DNA from 4 places in the Trichocoleus sp. FACHB-90 genome. Region 3 is predicted to be linked to each of the others. Evidence: predicted binding sites of a transcription regulator. Region 3 holds the regulator's gene; each other region holds the start of a gene.
What was found. The regulator NtcA, encoded in region 3, controls nitrogen genes in cyanobacteria. The targets are predictions, from matches to a motif close to TTTGTANNNNNNNNTACAAA.

Region 1 (3,784 bases), on a different contig from region 3:
TCTGGGCGCTGGCTTGATCTTTCTGCTGGGAGGAGGCATCAGCGAAAATGGATAGCGATCGCTGTATATTCTCTACTGATGTTGTGACGATAGTGGGCAAAAATCCATCTACGCCCTGTTCCCACAATAATTTAGAAATTTCGGGTATTTTCTTGCTATTTTCTAAATTAACTTCTGGAAATGCTAAGCCTAGCGCCCCGTTAATCTGCAAATCCACGCCTCCCAGAGAAAGCCACTCGCCGCCTACATCTAAGACTTCTCCATCTGGCGATCGCATTCCTTTTTCAAAGACGCGCATCGGTGAGATTTTCTCAATTGTGCCTTGTGTAACGGAAATTTCCTGTAATCCTTGATATCCAGGCAGTCTAACGTTGATAATATTCACAATTCGATTATCCCAAATCTAAAATCGCATGACTCAACCCCTAGTTGGTATTATCATGGGCAGCGATTCCGATTTGCCTACTATGCAAGACGCGATCGCAGTCTGTGAAGAATTCAGCGTAAACTGCGAGGTAGCGATCGTCAGCGCCCACCGCACCCCTGAACGAATGGTAGAATATGCCCAACACGCCCACCAACGCGGCATTAAAGTTATTATCGCTGGTGCTGGTGGTGCTGCCCATCTGCCGGGAATGGTTGCTGCTTTAACACCCTTACCTGTGATTGGAGTGCCAGTAGCTTCTCGCCATTTGCAGGGTGTCGATTCTCTCTATTCCATTGTGCAAATGCCAGGGGGAATTCCCGTCGCCACTGTCGCTATTGGCAATGCGAAAAATGCTGGTTTATTGGCTGTGCAAATATTAGCTTCCCACCAACCAGAATTACTTGAACGAGTCCAGCAGTATCGCCAAAATTTAGCCCAATCTGTCATGGAAAAGCAAGGGCGGCTAGATGAACTGGGCTACAAGCAGTATTTAGAGGAAAGGCTTTAATAGGAATTCTGATACAAGGATTGTGAAATTCTTGCCCCTAGCAAGTTTTATAAATTTAAGCGTTGCACGATTCAAACAAAATCGTACAACATTTTTGTGCAGCAATCAGACGAATTATTAAAACTTTTTACCCAATCGGTTCTATATAAAAATTTACACTCAATGAGTTAGAAATATTGTAATATCTTACTCTAGATTTTATTCATCCCCCGAAAGGTATACTTTAGCTACAGGCTACAACTGCCTGTAGCTAAGACTTTGGAAAAATTATTTTTTGGTCAACTCTCTAAAGTCTGAAATAGGGAACTGTATTCTATTATACAGAATTTGTGATGAAGAAAATACAAAATCTAAGGACTTAAAAGGCAAAATTACAATTTTTCCAAACGCCAATAGCGTCTTGAATCCCTGTGGGGTTGTTTCTACAAATAGGTCATTTACCGCTTCAGAGGGCTAGATTTACCCCGATTGCGAAACTGTTGGATGTGTTTTAAGCGGCAAGGAAACTGCACTGATGATCTCTAGACTAAAGATAAAAAAGAAGAAGTCGAGGACTAAAAGTAAGCGACTTTCTTCAAATGGGCTACCTTACTCCCCTCGGAGCGCCATGATGTGGAAGCAGTTACAGACTGCTATTAAGAGGTTAACTCCGAGTTGGCAAGCTTGCATTCCTATAGCCACAATCATTGTGATGCTGTGGGGTTACTCGGCAGTTGCTCAAGATGCTCCAGCAGCCGCTGGCCCGACAACGGCGGAGCTAAAGGTAGCATTGGATACTTTGTGGGTAGCGATCGCTGCCTTCCTAGTGTTCTTTATGAACGCTGGTTTTTGTATGTTAGAAACTGGCTTTTGCCGCCAGAAAAACGCCGTCAACGTTCTTGCCAAGAACTTGATCGTGTTTGCTTTGGCTACCGTTGCTTTTTGGGCGATTGGTTTTGGCTTGATGTTCGGAGATGGCAACCCCTTCATCGGACTCAATGGATTTTTCTTAGGCGGAGCCGATAACAGTCCCGCCACAAACGATGCCTATCAAGGCGTCTTTAGCTCTCTCAAATGGGCTGGCGTCCCTTTAGCTGCTAAGTTTTTGTTCCAGCTAGTATTTGCTGGAACCGCCGCCACAATTGTTTCTGGAGCAGTTGCGGAACGGATTAAGTTTGTTGACTTCTTAATCTTCAGCCTCATACTCGTAGGTATTATCTACCCAATCACCGGACACTGGATTTGGGGTGGTGGCTGGCTACAAACGCGAGGATTTTGGGATTTTGCCGGCTCAACTGTAATTCACTCGGTTGGTGGTTGGGCAGCTTTGATGGGAGCTGCATTCCTGGGGCCGCGCCTAGGAAAATATCAAGACGGGCAGAGTGTTGCTTTCCCAGGTCACAACCTGAGCATTGCCACCTTGGGCTGTTTAATTCTCTGGTTGGGCTGGTTTGGTTTCAACCCAGGCTCCACAATGGCTGCCGATCCCAATGCCATTACTCACATTGCGCTGACAACCAACATGGGAGCAGCTGCGGGTGGAATCGCCGCTACAGCTACAGCTTGGTTGTACCTGGGTAAGCCGGATCTGTCGATGATTATCAACGGCATCTTGGCTGGCTTGGTGGGGGTTACAGCCGGCTGTGCTTTCATCAGCATTGGTAGTGCTTTGATCATTGGTTCGATTGCCGGAGTTGTGGTAGTTTTCGCTGTCACTTTCTTTGACAAGCAGAAGATTGATGACCCAGTGGGTGCTACCTCGGTTCACCTTGTCTGTGGTATTTGGGGTAGTTTGGCAGTGGGTCTATTCAGCGTCGGCCCTGGTGTCTACTCCTGGTACGGCGACGGTCTTGGCCCAGCGAAAGGGTTACTGTTGGGCGGTGGCCCTGGACAGTTCATCACTCAACTGATTGGCGTTGTTTCAGTAGGCGGCATGACAGTTCTACTGAGTACAATCTTGTGGATGGTGCTTAAGGCAACCCTTGGTATCCGAGTTAGCCCTGAAGAGGAGTTTGAAGGCTTGGATATCGGCGAACACGGTATGGAAGCCTACAGCGGATTTGCCAAGGAAGCAAGTGCAGGTGGTTTTGCTGAGACTGGTAAGCACGGTGGAATGCCAAATTCACCGGGAGAGTATGTCAAGTAAAGGCAAAGGCTAATAAGTATAAGGAAAAGGCAAAAGAATTTTTTCTTTTGCCTTTTTCTTTTTCTGGGAGCGATCGCGTACATTATCGCCGCCCCTGGGATCTTCATCATTCTCAAAATCCTAGATGCTACAGTCGGTCTGCGACCCAAAACAGAAGCCGAAATGTAAAGAATGGATATCAACGAACATGGTGAGGAAGGTTCAGGACTTACGCACTTACCGTGAACTAAAGTTCCGGCTCAAAGCCCAAACCCATTGAAATGGGTTGGTTCGGGTTTTTTAGTCAGTTTCAACTGACTTGGGCTTTGGGCCAGGAAATTGATTTCCTGGTTCCTAGTGCGTAAGTCCTAAAGGTTATGAAGATGAATTCGGAGGGGGGATGAGTTTTACCAGTGAGTGAAACTAAACAAATTTATTGCTGATAGCCTTTAAAATCAAATTCAAATGCTGAATTTGAGAAGTGTGTCTACCCGCTCGAAAACCTTGATTCCGGCTTGGGCTTTCATTTCCTTGGCTACTAACGGGCTGCTGATGCTAACAACGATCCTGTTGCTGAATCGGGATCGGTGGCTACCAGTCAGATTTCAATCTAGCGATTCTACATCGCAGATGCAAACTCCGCCGGATCTCTCTACCAGCCTGATGAGTAAAACCCTTGCTCCCCAACCAACCTTAGGACAACGCCACCAGTTGTCTTATCAACAGTGGGTGGCTTTGCTGGGGC
Region 2 (3,784 bases), on a different contig from region 3:
AAAATGACTACTTACCTGTTGCAAGGCAAAATTAGCGCTAATGGCTAAGAGGATGTCTTACAAGTGTCAAAAGTTAGCTTGATCCCCCCAGCCCCCCTTTTCAAGGGGGGAGAATCAAGTCTTAGTCCCCCTTAAAAAGGGGGATTTAGGGGGATCTCAACCGTCTAAGCATCTCGATTATGACTTTTCAGACATGCTATAATTTCGCGTTCCCAGACCCAGTTTGGGAACCCGAAATTAGAGGCTGATTGCTTTTATACTTTCTTGCCCTTGAAGGGGAGGCAGAGCCTCCCTAAGCAGGAAACGAGATTGAGTTAACCTTTTGCAGTGGACTTCTCTGGTGTCGCACTGTTGCCGTGGGCAGTTTTCCCATTTTTGTGATTCGTGTGTCCGTTGCCGTTACGCGGCAGAATCACTCCATAACCACCGTGGTTGCGTTCATAAATCACGTTAATCTCGCCAGTTTCGGCATTGCGGAACATATAGAAGTCGTGATCCACCAGCTGCAATTGTTCCAAAGCTTCTTCTGTAGTCATCGGCGGCATGGCAAAATATTTGGTACGCACAACTTCTGTGGGGAGTTCGGGAGTGCGATCGCCTATTAGATCCGGTGCCACTGGTACTTCTTCTACCGCTACGGCAGTTTTAGGCTGAGCTTGGGTTTTCTGATCCAGCCGTTTTTCTTTATATTTCCGCAGGTTTCGGGCAATTTTATCAGCAACCAGGTCAATACTAGCGTATAGGTTATCGCTGCTTTCTTCGGCGCGGATCACTGTGCCATTAGCGAAAATCGTTACTTCAGCCGCCTGTTTGGGATTTATCCGGGGATTGCGGGCTACTGATAGATGCACATTTACTTCTGTTGTCAAATTCTGAAAGTGGTTCACCGCTTTTTCAATCTTTTGATTCACGTACTCGCGAATCGCATCGGTGATTTCAATGTTTTTGCCGTGGATGACAAGCTTCATACCGGATACTCCATAGTGTACCGTATTGGTAAATTAGAAAGCTATAGCAGATAATTGCCGCTTTCTTCTGTAGCTATTAAATGCCCGTTTTTTGGGTAGACAAGTGTTGAACAGAGGCAAAACTTTTAGGAATATCAAGGTTTTACCCATACCTACAAGGTTACTCGGATGTTCTTGAACAGCGAGCCGTAGCCAGAGGTGTTACCAGCAAGCCGATTGCTCAAAACTACTGTCGATGTTCCTGTTCAGTTATCTCCAGAAAAGCAAGTCTAACTAACGTGTTTTACCCTACGATTGCTCAGCCTTGCTTTGGGGTTGTCTTGAAGATGCGTCCTGTTTCAACACTGTTTGCTTATAACTTCAACATTAGCACTTTGTAATGTACACAACAGATGCCTTTGACTTCTCTTCAAAATCCTTTGCATCTTTTGACATTTCTTGATCCCGCTAGCTGAAATATGCAGAAAATTTAAGTCAAATTGCTGTTGATTTTTGCGATAATCTTAAGTATGTCTGAAATTTTTGCCTTGGATTCCCGGCGGCAAGTCTTAATATACAATCGAGGGCTGATGCCCTATGCAGATGCTTGGGAATGGCAGCGATCGCTAGTTACAGAACGCCTAAACGACCCGAATTGTCAAGATGCGCTGATTTTGCTAGAGCATCCGCCAGTTTATACTCTGGGACAAGGAGCAAGTCTAGAATTTCTCAAATTTGACCCCGCAGCGACTGACTGGGAAGTTTTTCGGGTGGAACGAGGCGGTGAAGTGACATACCACTGTCCGGGTCAGCTAGTCGGCTACCCAATTTTAAATCTGCGACATTATCGCCAAGACCTGCACTGGTATCTGCGGCAGTTAGAAGAGGTATTAATTCGAGTTCTGGATGTTTATGGGTTAAAAGGCGATCGCATTCCCGGTATGACTGGCGTTTGGCTGGAAGGCTGTAAGGTGGCAGCAATTGGCATTAAAGTCAGCCGCTGGATCGCCATGCACGGCTTCGCCTTAAACGTTTGTCCCGACCTCTGCGGCTTCCAGCGCATTGTACCCTGTGGCATTGCCGACAAGCCTGTTGGCAGTTTAGCCCAGTTCCTTCCCACAATTGATCTTAACCAGGTGCGCCTGGATGTGGTAGCAGCCTTTGCAGAAGTTTTTGATGTAGAAATTAGGAGTCTGTAGTTCTTAGTCTGCCGATCGTGAAACTGCTACCTACTGACTATTGACCTGCACAAAAGCATCCAGGTCAGCGTATAAACCTGCATAAGTTACAGTGGGCGCGTCATAACCTTTGAGATTGACGATATATTGCTTAAACCCCGTATCCTTTCCTGCCAAGGTTAAGAGATAGTCGTGAGTTGTTTCCCCTATGGCAATATCTAGACCAATTTCCTTAGTGGCAGATTCCAGGCGAAATGCTGCATTCACGGTATCACCGATCGCAGTATAGTCGGGGCGATCGCCACTGCCAGTGTTACCGACCATAGCATAACCTGTATTAATCCCCGCCCCAATTCGCAGATTAAAAGGCAAAGGATATTTATTACTCAGATCCATAGTTATTTTATGGAGGTCACTCAGCGCCTTACAAATATTTAGCATTTCCTCTTCGGTGACGCCTTGGGAACCATGAAACCAGATTGCCATCACTGCATCGCCAATGTATTTATCCACCCAACTACCATACTGTCGGATGATATTTCCGGCGTGGCGGAACCAGGTGCCAATCACCGCCGATAAAATCTTTTCATCCAGCTGTCGGGTTAGTACAGTGAAGTCGCGGATATCTACTACCATCACTGACATCAGGCGACGGACGTGCAAAGTCGAAGTGAGAGTATCCTTATCTCCAGTCACCGATGACTCATTGTTGCCGGCTGCCGTTGGACAGTGGAACTCTAGATCCGTCTGACCAAAGGTAAGGCGATCGCCATTGCGTAATGTTACAGGAATACTGACTCGTCGCCCATTGACAAAAGACCCGTTACGACTGCCTAAGTCGATTAGGTAAAACTCTCCGGTTTCGGTACACTGCAACATAGCGTGATTTCGGGAAATCCACCGATCCGGCAGCACAAAATTGTTGTCGTCGCTGCGACCAACTGTCCAGCAATTACTACTCACCAACGGGAGATAGCGATTGCCGGAGTCGGTGCGAAGCAGCAGGTAAGGAGTGGGTCGCAAAGTCACCACAGGCTAAAATATTGACGACAAGTCGTTTAGAACTTTTAATTTTTAGCATATTTCCGCCTCTTGAGTGTGCGATCGCAAAACAAGAGCGAAGCTCGACATCCCTGCACTAATAGATTGAGCATTGGTCAACTTGCAGGTATTTTTAAGCCATAGAGGCAGCTAACCAAAACAGGCTGTCTACCAAAATTGTACTTAATACTGCTCCACCAAATGCCCACCAGTGCAGCTGGCGCGATCGCAAGGGTACTAGACCAACACCCAGAAGAACACCTAACAGAACCATCGCCCAACCTGCACCCCAAGGAGTTTTGACTTGAGCGATCGCAGTTTGGAAAACCAGTGATGCTTCGCTGGGTGCGACTTGCATCAAGGTTCGCCAGTGTGGAATTAAGCCAGCTATGTAGAAGTATATATCTGTTACTGCTGTACCGAACAGCGAGCCGAGATAAAACAGGTTTCCCACCATTCCCCAACGCTTACTTATACACCAAAGCGCAAACGGTAAACCTATTGCCTCTATTGGCAGATGGATTGTGGGTTCCCAGCGCCACCAACCCCAATATATTGATCCTGCTAACCAACTCCAGCTGAACCCCAGCAGCAAGTCTCCCCACAATTTCGTTGAGT
Region 3 (3,784 bases):
GCGCAAACGCCTTAAAGGTCGCTTCGATAATGTGGTGGGAATTAATCCCATCCAACTGTCGGATGTGCAGCGTCATCTGGCTATGATTCACCACCGCTACAAAAAATTCTCGCACCAGCTGAGTGTCATAAGTCCCGACTCGCTGGGTGGGAATTTGTAAGCCATAGCTGAGGTGAGGACGACCAGAAAAGTCTAACACCACCTGCACCAAAGCTTCATCTAAGGGGGCGAGGAAATTACCAAAGCGAACAATTCCCTTGCGATCGCTTAGTGCTTTCCCGAACGCCATCCCCAACGTAATGCCCACATCTTCGTTGGTGTGGTGGTCATCAATTTCTAAATCCCCTTTCGCGGCTACATCCAAATCAATCAGCCCGTGAGAGGCAATTTGATGCAGCATATGATCCAAAAAGGGAATGCCCGTATTGGCGTTGCAAGTCCCATTCCCGTCTAAGTTTACTGTCACCAAGACATCAGTTTCGCCCGTCTTACGTGAAACCGTAGCCGTGCGAGGTGATAAAAGTTGTTCAAGGTTCGGAGTGGTGGAAACGCGATCGCTTGTCTGCATAGCAGATGCTCACTAACAAGAAACAAGTAAGTTTATTATTCTATGCTATCGAGCTAGGGAATGGGGTAAGTTAGATTCTTTCCCCAGTCCCCAATCCCCAGCCCCTACATCACATTCCCATAATCTCGTATCCAGCATCTACATACAGCACTTGACCCGTAATCCCACTTGCCAAGTCGCTGCACAAGAAACTAGCAGCATTTCCCACTTCTGTCTGAGTCACAGTTCGCCGCAGTGGTGCTACTTCCTCAACATGATGGATCATATCCAGAATGCCACCCACCGCCGATGATGCCAGAGTGCGTATCGGGCCAGCTGAGATTGCATTCACGCGAATATTAGAAGGCCCCATCTCCGAGGCTAGATAACGCACGCTCATTTCCAAGCCAGACTTAGCAATGCCCATCACATTGTAATTGGGGATCACCTTAACGCCGCCCAAATAAGTTAGGGTGACAATACTGCCGCCTTCTGTCATTAGCGGTTTCGCCGCCCCAGCCAGTTGAACTAGCGAGTAGGTGCTAATTTCCAAAGCTTGAGTGAAGCCAGCGCGGGTGGTGTTGCTAAAATCACCTGATAAATCGTCCTTGTTGGCAAAAGCAAGACAATGGATTAAAATATCTAGCCTGCCCCACTTATCGCGGATGGCATCAAATGTAGAACGAATTTGGTCATCATTCTGAACATCGCAAGGTAAAAACAAGCTGGGGTTGAGAGGTTCTACCAATTCGGCGACTTTCTTCTCAAAGCGTCCTCGGTCGTCTGGTAGATAAGTAACTCCCAAATTTGCACCAGCTTTGTGTAACTGCTGGGCAATACCCCAAGCGATTGAGCGGTTGTTGGCAATGCCAGTAACTAGGGCATTTTTTCCTGATAAATCTAGCATGATGTCAATTTTGAAGGCAATATTAGAGAATATCCGATTTAGGGCGGTAATTCAGATAGCTTGCGTCGGGATCGAAGCTTACCCAACATGACTCAAACTGCATCCCAGCTTATCAAACAGGTATTGTCAAGATATAGACATTTTCCTTAACAATCTGATTTGCGCCGTGGGGTTGAGGCAATTGGAAAAACTTGGAGGATAAAACAACTTTAAAATTATGTATCAAGCAGCACAAAAAACTGCCTAAGAGTCAGTTTATCAGTGTCTAAAGTCAGAAATTTCTCACAGTCGGTTGTAATTCCCAGAAGAGTTTCTAGGGCAGCAATAAGGATATAAGGAAGTGGTAGTGACGCAAGATAGACCGTTAGCAGCTGTGTTCCGTCAAATCGGAGGTGGGGCGTTTCCGCCAGTGGTGGAAACCTTTGATCGGGGCAAAACTATCTTTTTCCCCGGAGACCCGGCTGAACGGGTATATTTTTTGCTCAAAGGAGCTGTGAAGCTGTCTCGCGTGTACGAAGCTGGGGAAGAAATTACAGTGGCGCTGCTGCGAGAAAACAGCGTCTTTGGCGTACTGTCGTTGATTACCGGGAATCGGTCAGACAGATTTTATCACGCAGTAGCATTTACGCCTGTGGAGTTGCTTTCAGCACCAATTGAACAGGTGGAGCAAGCGCTCAAGGATAATCCAGAATTGTCGATGTTGATGCTGCGGGGGCTTTCATCGCGGATCTTGCAAACAGAGATGATGATTGAGACTTTGGCGCACCGGGATATGGGATCGCGATTGGTGAGTTTTTTGTTGATTCTCTGTCGCGATTTTGGCGTTCCAGGCCCGAATGGAATTACAGTTGATCTGAAGCTTTCTCACCAAGCGATCGCAGAAGCAATTGGTTCCACAAGAGTGACAGTCACCCGGTTACTGGGAGATTTACGCTCAGAGAAAATGATTTCCATCAATAAGAAAAAAATTACCGTTCATAACCCGGTAGCTTTGAGCCAGCAGTTCACCTAAAACATCTTTTGCACTGTCAGCTTTTGTTAATCAATAGTTGAAGTACCAGCGTCTATCACAAAAAAGCCTTTATGCTTAAGCTTGAGAGGTGATAGCTAAAGCTGGAAAATGACCACCAGTGCGCTGGTCTTAATTTTATCGATTTTGGTATTGGGTGGTGCGATCGCCACCTTGGGCGATCGCATTGGCACTCGCGTGGGAAAAGCGCGGCTGAGTCTGTTCAATCTGCGTCCCAAGAAAACTGCGGTCTTAGTTACAATTCTTACAGGTTTGATGATTTCCGCCTCAACCCTGACGATCCTATTTGCCACCAGCAAGCCGTTACGCACAGGCGTGTTTCAAGTTGATGAAATTCAGCGAAAACTCAGAACCGCTCGTCGGGAGCTTGACCAAACTGTAGCCCAGAAACAACAAACTGAAAGCGAACTCTCCAAAGTTGCAGCCCAGAAACAACAAACTGAAAACGAACTCTCACTAGCCCGTACCGAGCAGCAAGCCGCCCAAAAGCGTCTGGATGCCATTAATAAGTCTCTGGCGGCAGCACTAGCCAGACAAGCCCAGACAGAGGCGCAACTGAGCAAGACAGAGCGCGAACTTAAAAGCGTTGCGGCTAGCTTTGAGAAAACCCAGCAACAGCTGGAAAGTGTTTCTGGGCAAGCGGTAAATTTACGTTCTGAAATTCAACAACTTCAAGGGGAACGCCAGGAACTAATCAAGGAGCGCGATCGCGTAAAGGCTCAAATCACCCAACTCAAGGGCCAAGTTACTCAACGCGATCGCGAAATCGCCAAGCTTGACCAAGCCATCACAGAACGCGACCGGGAAATTGGTAATCGCGACCAAGCCTTGGCAGAACTTGATCAAAAAATTTCCAACCTGAGAAACAGCATTGCCCAACGTGATAAAGAAATCGCCAAGCGAGACACAGCCCTCGCCCAACTTGATGAGGAAATTTCCGCACGAGACCAAGTAATTACTCAGCGCGAAACTCGCCTCAAGGAAATAGAGAAACAACAAGCTGCCCTAGAGCAGGAAGTAGCAGACCTGGAACAGTATTACCAATCCTATCAAGCGTTGCGTCAAGGTAACGTCGCTCTCCAACGCGGTCAAGTTCTGGCTTTTGGTGTCTTCCGTATTGTCGATCCCGCCGCCGCCCGTCAGGCTATAGATCAGCTTTTACGAGAAGCAAATCGCACAGCAATGAAAGCTACGCAACCTGGTAACAACAATAACAACAAGGTGGTCAATGAGCGCGTAGTGCAAATTACCCAAGCGCAGGTAGACCAACTGCTTAACCAAATTAAAGATGGTCGCCCCT
Region 4 (3,784 bases), on a different contig from region 3:
TGACCATCAGAATGACGGGCGCGGATACTGCTGAGGGCGAGGTCAATGCACTCTTGCAACTCCAGCGATTCTGGGTGCCATTGTACGCGACCGCTTTCCAACCGTGAAAGGGTGAGGAAATCCTGCACGAGTTTACGCATCCGTTCCGCGTCGGAGAGAGCAGTGTTGAGCATCACCTGCCGCATTTCTGGAGACATATCCGGTTCGGTTGCCAGACTTTCCAGACAGACTTGGATGGTAGATAGAGGGGTGCGTAGTTCGTGACCAGTAATGGCAACCAAGTTGCTGCGGGTGCGGTCGAGGGCTTCTAGCTGCTGGTTGAGGTCTTCCAGGTTAGCGTAGGCCTCAGCTTGAATTAAAGCACCGCCGATTTGAGTAGCGATCGCTTCCACCAATTCCAGTTCATCTTCCTCGCACTCATACGGTGTCCCGCCGCAATAATGCAACTCCACCATCCCCAGCAACCGATCCTGATACAGCACTGGTACCATTAGCCACGAAGAAATAGAAAAATTGCTCACAATAGCTTGCAGCTGGCTATTAGAGCCTGACTTCAACCCATCCCCGACAATCCGAGAATCTGTCTGAGTATCAGCTACATACACTTGTTCTCGCTTCTGTACAACTTCCTGAAACAGAGGATTATTCTCCAAAGGCCAAGTCTGACCTAGCGTAGAGGGAAGTCGAGAATCCCCGCTACCACTCACACCCAAAAATTCATGATTGATTGTCGTAGCTGTATCCGTTGAGACGCGATATATTAGACACCGACAAGCAGACAAAGCCTGACCCAATTCCTGCACTGCTACTTCTAGAATTTCATCCGGATGTAGCGGCTGTCCTGTATTGCTACCCCTGCGAATGGCAGCGGTAATTGAGTTTACTAAACGCTCTTTGCGTTCCTGAGCAGAAATAGAACGATAAGCTTTTAGCAGTTTATACTGCCCAGCTTGTAAGTAAGTCAGCAGGCACTCAACAAACGGATCGGGGTTGGTGGCTGTTGCATTTTGAGTTAATAAATTCTCCCCAACCCCTACAACCCGTGCTACCGAAGCAATGCCGTAAGCATTTTGCGCTTGAGCGATTTTCTCTTCCAACTCCGGGCGATACTGTAAAATCCGATTCAGTAATAATCCAGCAACAGTACAGCTTACTTGCCGATCAAAACTCCAAATTCCCTCAAATCGGCGGGCTGTGTCCATCTCCAAAGGAGCCGACAGGCGGGACTTTTCTCCTCTTGCTTCTTGCCTCTTGACTTTTGCTTCTTCAGGTGTTCTTTCCCGACATACTAAGCAGGTGGCATAGTGCTGTCCTACCACCACTAAGTGCCATTCTTTACTCAAGCCGTCCTCAGGCTCAAAAGCCACAGTTTCGTAATAGCCCGATCCGTTGGTAAAGGATGCTTCCGGTGCCGCCATCACATATACCTGATCCGTCCGTTCGGCAATCCGTCGATACCGATGAGCCTCCTGACGATAGAAACGCTCTCGCTGGAAGCTGGCAATCACCAGATGCTTGTCTGAAGATGCCAGAATTTGGTCTTCCATAGCATGAGAGAGTGCCGTTAAGGAAGACTTGAAATACATTTGGGTTCGCAGGTGAGGCAGGGCCCAGAGCAGCTCTGTCAGCACAGAAGTCGGTATGATCATTAATTTTGCCGAGTTTTGTACCCGTTCTAATGCTTATCGTACAAAACCGCGCTGCATTCTAACTTTTAAATAGGATTTCTGTATTTATTTGCTACACATTAGATAGCAAATAAAAGTTATTATTTGTCAGTTATTAATTAACAAATCTTATATCTACTCTCTCCTCACTCTCCATACCCTAGTTCTTAGTCTTTATAACCATAATCAGCTCTACTTATCAATCTTTCTTAAGTAAGAGCTGATGTCAAAATAGCATAACAATTATGCGGAAACTTCATTTACATTAATATTTTGTAACTTTGTATACGAATTTCCTCAGTCAGTCCGCATAACTTATCATCAACGAGCGATTGACGAAACACCTGAAATCGGTTTGGGGGCAGTTGAGCGCTAAGTAATGAGGACACACCCATGACAAGCACAGCCACGCCAACAGCAAGTCTGAACAAGTTTGAAAAATTTAAAGCCGAAAAAGATGGTCTGGCAGTAAAGTCAGAACTTGAACACTTCGCCCGCATTGGCTGGGAGGCGATGGACGAAACAGACCGTGACCACCGTCTGAAGTGGGTGGGTGTGTTCTTTCGACCAGTCACTCCCGGAAAGTTTATGATGCGGCTGCGGATGCCAAGCGGTATTCTCACAGCTAGTCAAATGCGGGTGTTAGCTGAAGTCGTGCAACAGTATGGCGAAGATGGCAATGCTGATATTACCACTCGGCAAAACATCCAACTGCGGGGAATCCGGATTGAGGATCTGCCAGAGATTTTCAATCGGTTTAACCAAGTTGGTTTAACTAGCGTCCAGTCTGGGATGGACAACGTTCGCAACATCACTGGTTCGCCAGTAGCGGGAATTGATGCGGATGAATTGTTCGATACTAGAGAACTTGTGCAGCAAGTTCAGGACATGATTACCAGTAAGGGGGAAGGCAACAAAGCCTTCTCGAATCTGCCGAGAAAATTTAATATAGCGATCGCAGGTTGTCGCGACAACTCGGTTCACGCCGAAATCAACGACCTCGCCTTTGTCCCCGCATTCAAAAACGGCACCTTCGGTTTTAACATTCTCGTCGGTGGCTTCTTCTCCGCAAAACGCTGCGATGCAGCAATTCCCCTAAATGCCTGGGTTCCTCCCGAAGATGTTGTGGATGTATCCAGAGCAGTTCTCGAAGTTTTTCGCGACCAAGGCCCCAGATCCAATCGGCAAAAAGCCCGGTTGATGTGGCTTATCGATGAACTTGGACTCGAAAATTTCCGGGCATTAGTAGAAAAATATCTCTGTAAACCACTGCAACCAGCAGTCGAAAAAGACGAAATCGACTGGGAAAAACGCGACCACCTTGGCGTATATCCTCAAAAGCAACCCGGCTTAAACTACGTCGGTTTGCACGTTCCCGTCGGGCGTTTGTTTGCCCAAGATATGTTTGACCTCGCCCGAATAGCCGAAGTCTACGGCAGCAGCGAAATTCGCCTCACCGTTGAACAAAACGTCATCATCCCTAATATCCCAAGCTCAAGGATGGAGGCATTCCTAGCCGAACCCCTCTTAGAAAAATTCTCTACCAGTCCCCAACCATTGACAAAAGCGCTTGTTTCATGCACCGGGTCACAGTTCTGCAACTTTGCCCTGATTGAAACCAAAAACCGCGCCGTGGCAATGATTCAGGAGCTAGAGGCAGAACTTTCCCTAACCCAACCCGTGCGAATTCACTGGACAGGTTGCCCCAACTCCTGCGCCCAGCCGCAAGTCGCTGACATCGGTTTAATGGGGACAAAGGTACGCAAAAACGGCAAAACCGTTGAAGGTGTCGATCTTTACATGGGCGGCAAAGTGGGTAAAGAAGCCGAACTCGGCACCTGCGTCCAGAAAAGCATTCCCTGCGAAGACCTCAAACCAGTATTGCGCGATTTACTCATCCAGCAATTCAAAGCAGAAATCAAAAATTAGTCAGCAATTAGCAACAACCAACAAACAAAATGACGAGACTTTCCAGAAGGCAATTCATCATCACCGCAGGAGCAGCTACAGCTGCATCTTTACTCGCTCATGGCTGTAGCTCTGGCCCTACCAACACCTCCACAAACGCCAATAGCTCCACAGGTGGTTCAGGTTCCTCACCCGCCGCCACCCTAGCC

Region 1: a site for NtcA is predicted at 1,241-1,260, ahead of H6F74_RS06680 (ammonium transporter). Genes of this name have one in related genera too.
Region 2: a site for NtcA is predicted at 1,342-1,361, ahead of lipB (lipoyl(octanoyl) transferase LipB). Genes of this name have one in related genera too.
Region 4: a site for NtcA is predicted at 1,940-1,959, ahead of H6F74_RS13575 (ferredoxin--nitrite reductase). Genes of this name have one in related genera too.

The regions. Positions count from the first base shown of each region.
Region 1 covers NZ_JACJOK010000021.1:42,721-46,504, reverse strand. The annotation lists gene nagA (N-acetylglucosamine-6-phosphate deacetylase) at 1-385, opposite strand, end outside; gene purE (5-(carboxyamino)imidazole ribonucleotide mutase) at 414-935, shown strand; gene H6F74_RS06680 (ammonium transporter) at 1,450-3,060, shown strand; gene H6F74_RS06675 (SGNH/GDSL hydrolase family protein) at 3,505-3,784, shown strand, end outside.
Region 2 covers NZ_JACJOK010000073.1:99,874-103,657, forward strand. The annotation lists gene H6F74_RS21775 (adenylate/guanylate cyclase domain-containing protein) at 1-48, shown strand, start outside; gene raiA (ribosome-associated translation inhibitor RaiA) at 315-968, opposite strand; gene lipB (lipoyl(octanoyl) transferase LipB) at 1,478-2,146, shown strand; gene H6F74_RS21790 (FHA domain-containing protein) at 2,177-3,157, opposite strand; gene H6F74_RS21795 (DUF3120 domain-containing protein) at 3,300-3,784, opposite strand, start outside.
Region 3 covers NZ_JACJOK010000069.1:308,658-312,441, reverse strand. The annotation lists gene hisB (imidazoleglycerol-phosphate dehydratase HisB) at 1-568, opposite strand, end outside; gene fabI (enoyl-ACP reductase FabI) at 678-1,454, opposite strand; gene ntcA (global nitrogen regulator NtcA) at 1,795-2,466, shown strand; gene H6F74_RS20900 (DUF3084 domain-containing protein) at 2,575-3,784, shown strand, end outside.
Region 4 covers NZ_JACJOK010000048.1:5,963-9,746, forward strand. The annotation lists gene H6F74_RS13570 (DICT sensory domain-containing protein) at 1-1,649, opposite strand, end outside; gene H6F74_RS13575 (ferredoxin--nitrite reductase) at 2,061-3,596, shown strand; gene H6F74_RS13580 (CmpA/NrtA family ABC transporter substrate-binding protein) at 3,626-3,784, shown strand, end outside.